Regions from separate parts of the Pseudoalteromonas rhizosphaerae genome, predicted to be linked through region 1. Evidence: predicted binding sites of a transcription regulator. Region 1 holds the regulator's gene; each other region holds the start of a gene.
What was found. The regulator sigma-54, encoded in region 1, starts transcription at its own class of promoters, with help from an activator protein. The targets are predictions, from matches to a motif close to GTTGGCACGNNNNTNGNNT.

Region 1 (2,209 bases):
AGACTTAACGATGATAACAATAAAAGGATTGTTAGAGATACATGAGGCAATCACTCCAGCTGCGCATGGGCCAGCAACTTACAATGACACCACAGCTGCAACAAGCAATTCGCTTATTGCAACTCAGTACATTGGATCTCCAGCAAGAAATTCAAGAAGCACTCGACAGCAATCCATTGTTAGAGCTAGAAGAGCATGAATATTCAGACGACACGGCTGGTAAAAACGAACAAAAACAAGACAACGATGACTTAACTGTTAGTGCATCAGCAGACGACAAGCCCAGCGAATATGAACAAGAAAGTAGCGAAGCATTAAGTAAAGAGACTTTAAGTGACGAAATGGCTATGGACGTCACCTGGGACGAATACATGAGTGCTGCGCCAAATACGTCATCCGGCCCAATGCCTGAAGATGAGTCAATTTATCAAGGTGCTTCAACTGAAACCCTGCACGAATATCTGATGTGGCAATTACAGCTCACACCTTTTAGTCCAACCGATGAAGCTATTGCCATTGCGATTGTTGAAGCTGTTGACGATTCAGGTATTTTAACCTTGAGCTGCGAAGACATCGCAGAGAGCTTAAATCAAGGTAATAACGAAGAAGAAATCGAACTAGACGAAGTGCAAGCAGTGTTAAAACGCATTCAGTTATTTGACCCTGTTGGTATTGCTGCGCGCAGCCTACAAGAATGTTTATGTATTCAATTAAATCAATTTGATCCTGCAACTCCTTGGATTAGCGAGACTAAAATGATTTTAACTGATCATATCGATTTATTAGCTAGTCGTGACTATCGCACTTTGATGAAAAAGACTAAGCTTAAAGAAGATGAGCTGAAAGAAGTAATGACATTGATCCACAGCCTTAATCCAAAGCCTGCGGATACTATAGTACGCGAAGAGTCAGAGTATGTTATACCTGATGTTTCGGTGAAAAAAATTAAAGGTCGCTGGGTGGTTGAACTTAATCCAGACAGCATGCCAAAAATTAGAGTGAACAGCCAATATGCGGCAATGTCACGCTCAGTAAAATCAAGCACTGACAGCCAATTTATACGTTCGCATTTGCAAGAAGCTAAATGGTTTATTAAAAGCCTAGAAAGTCGTAACGAGACGTTACTCAAAGTAACTAACTGCATTGTAAAACAACAGCAGGGATTCTTTGAGCATGGCCCTGAAGCAATGCGACCTATGGTACTAAACGACGTTGCTGAAATGGTTGAGATGCACGAATCAACAATCTCTCGCGTAACGACACAAAAGTACATGCATACCCCCCGTGGTATTTTTGAGTTAAAGTATTTTTTCTCAAGTCATGTAAGCACTGAGAACGGCGGCGAATGCTCTTCGACAGCTATTCGAGCATTGATCAGAAAATTGATCAGTGCAGAAAACTCAGCGAAACCATTGAGTGATAGTAAGATTGCAGATATATTGGCAGAGCAAGGTATCAAAGTAGCTAGACGGACTATTGCAAAATACCGCGAGTCACTGGCTATTCCACCGTCAAATCAACGTAAAAGTTTGATTTAAGGCGTAAAATCACAAGAGGAAAATGCTTATGCAACTAAATTTAACTGGTCGTCACGTAGAAATTACTGATTCATTAAGAGACTATGTAAACAATAAGTTTGCCAAGCTTGAAAGGCATTTTGATCATATCAATAATGTCCATGTTATTCTTGATGTAGAAAAACTAAGCCAAAAAGCAGAGGCCACATTACATGTCAGTGGCGCTGAATTATTTGCCTCGACTGAGCACCAAGACATGTATGCAGCTATTGACGGACTAATCGATAAACTTGATCGTCAAGTAATTAAACACAAAGAGAAGCACGCTCGACACTAACACTATGAAATTAAGCTCACTTATTTGTCAGGACTGCAGTAAAGCTGCGGTCCTTTTTAATAGCAAAAAACGGATCATTGAATTTATAAGCCAATTGGCTCATGAACAACTCCCTCAGCTATCACAACAAGAAATCCTCAACGCACTACTATCGAGAGAAAAACTAGGTAGTACCGGTATTGGTCGTGGTATTGCTATCCCTCATGGCCGTATGAGTGGTGTTGAAAACCCGCTAGCAATAATTTTAGTGAGTGAATCACCGGTTGATTTTGATGCGATTGATAATCGCCCAGTTGATATATTTGTAGCCCTCATCGTACCAGATGGTGACAGCCAACTTCATTTGAAGACGTTA
Region 2 (2,209 bases), 220 kb from region 1:
ATGTCGAATGGTTTAGCTCTACTAAAAGCGCCAAAGCTTTTCATCAAATGCTTGCCGACCTGCCGGCATTATTTGATGAAGCATTAGCACATATACCTTTAGAAGGTGAAGTAACTGAAGCTGATTACCAAGAATTTGTGGTCAAATATTTAAAAGCCTTTACTGATAGCAATGAAAAGCCAACGCTTGCACCGGCAACTCGTCTATTAGCAATGCGCCGCCCAGATGTTTTTACACCAATTAATAACACCCGTTTAGATGCACTTTGTTCAGCATTGGCTATTACTAAATTAAATAATCGTGACTTTGCGCGTTATTGGCAGGATATTGTTCAAGCAGTTCATGGTATGTCTTGGTTTAAAATGGCAAGTGGTGACAGCGAGCTGGATCAACAACTTGTTGCAATCAAAGCGTTAATTCCGTGCTTTTTCTATCACGCGGACAAAAACACGCCTGAAAACTCTAACTACATCAAGTTATTGAGCAAGCCAAAGCGTACAACAACCACTGGCACTAGAAAAGTGCGTCGTGGTAAAGAGTCTGCTGAAATACTTGTAGATCGCGCACTTGCTGCTGACGATATGCCTGAGCATATTCGCGCAAAGCGTGATTCAATTATCAGCGAAGTACAAAAAGGCCGTGGCGTGAACGAAACAATCAGCCTAATGCGTACTATTTTTGGTTAAACCACAGTAAAAAATACAAAAACCCGCTGCAACTGAGTTGTGCATGCGGGTTTTTTTACGCACCAATAAAGTGCGCAAGCTTCGTAAAAAACAATCTCCTCCTTTCACTATAAATATTTATACCGTTGTTTATAAAGTAATTTAAATATAAATTATTGCTTTTCATTTAACTTGGCACAAGCAGTGCAATTATCCTGGTAGACAACTAAAAATAGGATCCGCAATTATAGACTGCAATCTAATTAATAATTGCGAGCCAAAAAATCAGCATAACAACAGGATACCAAACATGTTAAAACTAAAATCAGCAATTGCGATCAGCACACTTGTACTCATGGGTGCAACATCTACAGCAGCATATGCAGAAGTAACAGCCAATGCCGCAGCAACTTCAAACTACTTATGGCGTGGTCAAGAACAAACCGGTGGTGATGCTGCAATTTCAGGTGGTATTGATTATGCCAACGAATCAGGTTTTTATGCTGGTACTTGGGCTTCAAATGCAAGCTGGGCCGATGAAATGACCTACGAGCTTGATCTCTATGCTGGTTTTGGTGGCGATATTAATGAAAATATGAGCTACGACGTTGGCTACATCTATTACGCTTACCCTGATGCAGCTTCTGGCGCAGACGCTGATTTTTCTGAAATTTACGGTAGCATCAGTATGGGTGGCTTTAGCTTTGGCGCATCAGTTCTTGCAACTTCAGCCGCAAGCGGTGATGGCACAGACTTTGGTGATTCGTTATACCTGACTGCAGATTACGGTTTCGCAGTTGGTACTAATGGCACTGAAATGGCCTTACACTTAGGCCATTACTCAGGCGACTTTATTGGTGATGACGACATCATCGACTACGGCGTATCTATCTCTAAAGATGGCTTCACTTTTGGTCTATCTGATACCGATATGGATGACAGTGATATTAAGGCTTACGTTGCTTTTTCAATGGACTTTAGCCTATAAAAAGAATGTGTTACTTGCTGCAACACTAAGGGCCGTAAGGCCCTTTCTCGATCTTGGTAAGCGGTAAAAGCGACTAAGTTCAGATTTTATGTCAATACTTACCCTAAACTCAGACTGCTTAAAACTTACAACTCCTATGGCACACTGTGCCCTGTTGAACCTTGCCAAATACGATACCATTGTTCGCGACTGAGTTTTAACTGCTTAGCAGCAACAGCCGATTTAACACGCTCAATGTTGCCAGTGCCCAGTACCACTGATGGGGAACTTGGGTGCATTAATAACCACCCGTAAACCACTTGATCAATAGAACTTGCACCAATTTCGCTGCCGACTTGTTCGAGTACATGACGCAGGCGAATCGCTTTTTCATCATTTTCTGCAAAAATGCGACCGCCAGCCAAAGGTGACCAACACATAGGTTTAATATCAAGTAACTGACATTGGTCTAAACTACCATCATCAAGTGCTTGCATTTCATACGGTGAAAATTCAATTTGATTGGTCACCAATTCAAAATCAAGACGCGACTGCAATAAACTTAGTTGTGATGGCG
Region 3 (2,209 bases), 770 kb from region 1:
CCAAAGCATTGATTTTTCAGATTTCGTAGGCAAAGTTGTGTTAATTGTCAACACTGCCAGTAAATGTGGCTTCACTCCACAGTACGAAGGTTTACAACAATTACATGCAAAATACGCTGATCAAGGGTTAGTAATTATTGGTTTTCCGTGCAATCAATTCGGCAAACAAGAGCCTGGCGGCGCAAAAGAAATAGCGCAAGGTTGTTTAATTAACTACGGTGTTGATTTTGTGATGATGAGCAAAATTGATGTTAATGGCGAAAACGCCCACCCCGTATTCAGGCATTTAAAATCAGCCTTACCTGGATTTTTAACCCGCAAAATAAAATGGAATTTCACTAAGTTTTTAGTTGGCCGCGACGGCGAGGCAATTAAACGCTTTGCACCATTTACCAAACCGCAGCAAATCGAAGGTGCTATTATCAAAGCCCTTAAAAGCAGTAATATCTAAACTCTAAAAGCAATAAAGAGGCAAATTGCCTCTTTATTTAAATTATCTCTTAGTCGTTTAAATACTCATCTAAGTCATCATCGCCCAAGTTTTTACGCAAGCGTTTTTGCTCAAGGTAGTCTTCCAACTTTTTCTTAACCTTTTGCTTATTCTTGTCGTGTTGATTACGCCCGACCATTTCGTACTCGTCTTCAACAAAATCGTCATCTAGCGCATCGTAACTAAATGTCTTACCCACAACCCACTCCATAAAGTGTTTGAGACCAATTAAGGATTTTTTATCACTATCATTGGTAAATTAAAAATGTTCAGCACTATTTCACCGTATGAAAAAGCACCAAAATAAAGCCATAACGCAATTCTAAAATAGTGTTATGTCGATATTGTGAATAAATAGCGCTAAATTTGAGTTCTGGAAAGTGAGAGTTTTTTATCGAAACGATAAGTATCTTTTATGTATTAATGTAAATTAGTCAAAATGACTAAAAAATGGCTTTTTTTATAACATTTAAATGTAATTAAAAAAGGAAAAAAACAATTAACTCATTGTTTTTAAATGCCAATAATTATTGGCATTAAACTTGATAAGTATTAAATACGTTAAATGCGTACTGGTCATAATCAACAAATTAGCAGGAAATAAAAATGAAAAAATTACTATTAATAAGTTCTTTATTCATTGCCACAGGGGCAATGGCACACAATGATAATGAGACGAATATTTCTTTTAGCGGCGACACATGTGACGTTGAATTTAAAAATGATGTGCGTATTAAGCCAAATGAATTAGAAATTTTTACAGCTGATAACCACACTATGACTTTTATAAACAGTGGCGAGTTAATGATTGATGGCCAAACTTTGACACTCAACAGTCAACAACACCAAGCGATCAGTAATTATTCAGACAGTCTGCGTAGCCAATTACCAGAAGTCGCGAACATTGCTCTTGAAGGCGTTAAAATTGCCGGGGTCGCCATTGAAGAAGTCGCCAATGCATTTAATATCGATGGCCTAGATAGCATTAATGAATTAATGGCTGATATTCAGGTAGAAGTACAAAACACCTTTTACCAACAAGGCGCTTTTGTAATGGGCCAACAAAGCTTTAGCCAATTTGGCGAAAACTTTGAAAGCCAATTTGATGAGCAAATAGAAAGCGCTGTACAAGCTGCGATGATGCAATCGATGGGTAGTATTTTAATGGCTGTAGGTTCAGAACTAATGGGCTCTGGTGGCGATATGCAAGCCTTTGAACAACGCATGGAAAATATGGGGGCTGAAATTGAAGCCAAAGTTGAGCAACAAGCTAACCAACTTGAAAAACGCGCTGATGCACTGTGCGGTAATTTTTCAACCATTGCTGATCAAGAGCAACAATTAGTTAAACTAGTTCCAGAATTGAAAGACTACCAATTATTTAGTTATAAACAAAATAACTAACTTGAACTCAGGTTCTAAACGCTAAAAGTTTGATATCCCTTTAGCAGCACTCTTTTTTAAAGGTGCTGCTTTTTTATGCCATGCTATTTCTTCGCTAAATGCACTAACTCACCTAGCTTTATAATCGCTTGCTCAATTTTTTCACCCCATGGCAAACCATAACTTAGTCGAATACAACTGCGGTATTTATTGGTGGCTGAAAAAATATAGCCAGGAGTAATGCTAATGCCACTTTCTAATGCCAGTTGAAATAGTTTTACACTATCGTAAGCCGCACCTAAATCAATCCAGATCACACATCCGCCTTGCGGATCG
Region 4 (2,209 bases), 2.3 Mb from region 1:
AGTGCACGGTGGCCCTGAAAGCCATGACAAAGACGGTTGGGTAACAAACTACTCGCGCCCAGGTCAAATGGGGGCTGCACGTGGTTATGCAGTCTTTTACCCAAATTACCGTGGCTCTACAGGTAAAGGCGTTGATTATTCAAAGCTTGGTCAAAACGACTATGCAGGTAAAGAGTTTGACGATTTAATTGACTTTAAACAGCATCTTGTTGAAATGGGCTTAGTTGATACTAAACGTGTTGGTATTACGGGTGGCTCTTATGGTGGTTATGCATCAGCATGGGCCGCAACAAAATTAACTGAACACTTTGCTGCGAGCGTAATGTTTGTAGGTGTTACCAACCAACTATCTAAATTTGGAACTACTGATATTTCCAACGAAATGAATCTTGTGCATGCACGTTCATACCCATGGGATAAATGGCAGTGGTATTTAGAGCGCAGCCCTATTTACTGGGCTGGCCAGTCTAAAACACCATTACTGATCATGCATGGTAAAGATGATCCTCGCGTACACCCTGCACAATCAATGGAACTGTACCGTTATATGAAAGTACAAGGCAAAGATGTACGCCTTGTATACTATCCAGGCGAAGGTCATGGTAACCGTAAAGTAGCCGCGCAATATGATTACAGTTTACGTTTAATGCGTTGGATGGATAACTATTTAATTGACGGCAAAAAAGACATGCCAGCATTCGAGATTGACCATGCAGGCAAGTTAAAAGCGGTAAAAGACGCCAATAAATAACTCTCTTATTTTGTGTAAATATGCTTTTAGGCCAACATTCATGTTGGCCTTTTTGCTTTTGAATAACAATGTATATGGATGTAATATAAAGACCTAACTCGGTAATTTTTACAAGAAAACATCCTAACAAGCTAAAATATAAAAATTAAATCAATATATTACAACAACTTAAAAGTTGGCTTCCGTCTTGCAATATTCATTGTAATTAATGAGTAAAGCAAGGAAAACCCATGAATATTTTTGAAGCACTTCGTAATGATCACGATAAACAACGTTCGCTTGTCGATGCGCTGATAAAAACCCAGGGGGAGTCACCGAATAGACAGTCTCTTATGGATAATTTAAAACATGAGTTAGTAGAACATGCTAAATTTGAAGAGCGTTATTTCTACAATCCTTTGATGTTTGATGATTTAACCCATGAAAAAGCCCGTCATAGTATTGCAGAGCATCATGAACTTGATGAATTGATTGAGCAACTTGAAGAAACTGATATGAGCTCACCAGCGTGGCTTGTGACCGCTAAAAAATTACATCATCTTGTACATCATCATCTTGCTGAAGAAGAGCATGAAGTATTTCAACTAGCCGGTAAAGCGCTAACCGAAAGTCAAAAAGAAAGTCTAGCCGAAAAGTATAATGATGCGATGAGTTAACTGCTATATGTGCCCGCTTTAATTTATAAAGCTCTCTAAATAGCTACAACTCTATACCATTTGCATTTATTAGGCACCTCTAACACGGTCAATACTTGGCTAAGCAAATACTCTTAAATTAACTAAGCCCGGCATCAAACGCTGGGTTTTTTAATGCTCATGCTCCATCCCCACCTTTATTTAATATGAAAATCATTCATTGAATGTAAATATTTCGCAATTGAATATGCAACTGATAATTGTTATCATACCCACCTTAGTTGCTTATTAGATTAATAATCTTTATTCTTGTCATGAAGGAAGTACAATGAAATCCCGCCCGCTTTATCTGGCCTCACTGATCAGTGCATTATTAACATCAACAACACTTATTGCTGATGATGACACAGCTGAAAATATGGAAGTGATGGTTGTCACCGCTTCTGGTTATGAGCAAAAATTAATAGATGCACCTGCAAGTGTCTCAGTTGTCTCTCGCGAAGATCTACAAAATAAGCCATTTACTAGCCTTGCTGATGCGCTTCGTGATATCGAAGGTATCGATGTTGGTGCCGGACAAGATAAAAACGGTAATATTAGTATTACCATGCGTGGTTTACCCGCAAGCTATACTCTAGTGCTTATTGATGGCCGCCGTCAAAGTGACGTAGGTAATATAGGCCCAAACAACTTTGGTAACAGCCAATTTATGTATATGCCGCCACTTGAGGCTATCGAGCGAATTGAAGTCGTTCGTGGCCCAATGTCCACTTTATATGGCGCTGATGCAATCGGTGGTGTAATCAATATTATCACTCGTAAA

Region 2: PVK79_RS23200 (TorF family putative porin) is a predicted target of sigma-54. The motif match lies at 857-875, and genes of this name have one in related genera.
Region 3: PVK79_RS02305 (YggN family protein) is a predicted target of sigma-54. The motif match lies at 1,020-1,038, and genes of this name have one in related genera.
Region 4: PVK79_RS08670 (hemerythrin domain-containing protein) is a predicted target of sigma-54. The motif match lies at 926-944, and genes of this name have one in related genera.

Annotation. Positions count from the first base shown of each region.
Region 1 is NZ_CP118496.1:5,067,064-5,069,272, forward strand. It holds gene PVK79_RS22120 (RNA polymerase factor sigma-54) at 42-1,538, shown strand; gene hpf (ribosome hibernation promoting factor) at 1,567-1,854, shown strand; gene ptsN (PTS IIA-like nitrogen regulatory protein PtsN) at 1,859-2,209, shown strand, end outside.
Region 2 is NZ_CP118496.1:5,289,540-5,291,748, forward strand. It holds gene PVK79_RS23195 (hypothetical protein) at 1-686, shown strand, start outside; gene PVK79_RS23200 (TorF family putative porin) at 976-1,653, shown strand; gene PVK79_RS23205 (aldo/keto reductase) at 1,788-2,209, opposite strand, start outside.
Region 3 is NZ_CP118496.1:504,516-506,724, reverse strand. It holds gene PVK79_RS02315 (glutathione peroxidase) at 1-451, shown strand, start outside; gene PVK79_RS02310 (PA3496 family putative envelope integrity protein) at 501-689, opposite strand; gene PVK79_RS02305 (YggN family protein) at 1,097-1,894, shown strand; gene PVK79_RS02300 (aminotransferase-like domain-containing protein) at 1,978-2,209, opposite strand, start outside.
Region 4 is NZ_CP118496.1:2,035,267-2,037,475, reverse strand. It holds gene PVK79_RS08675 (alpha/beta hydrolase family protein) at 1-751, shown strand, start outside; gene PVK79_RS08670 (hemerythrin domain-containing protein) at 982-1,407, shown strand; gene PVK79_RS08665 (TonB-dependent receptor domain-containing protein) at 1,715-2,209, shown strand, end outside.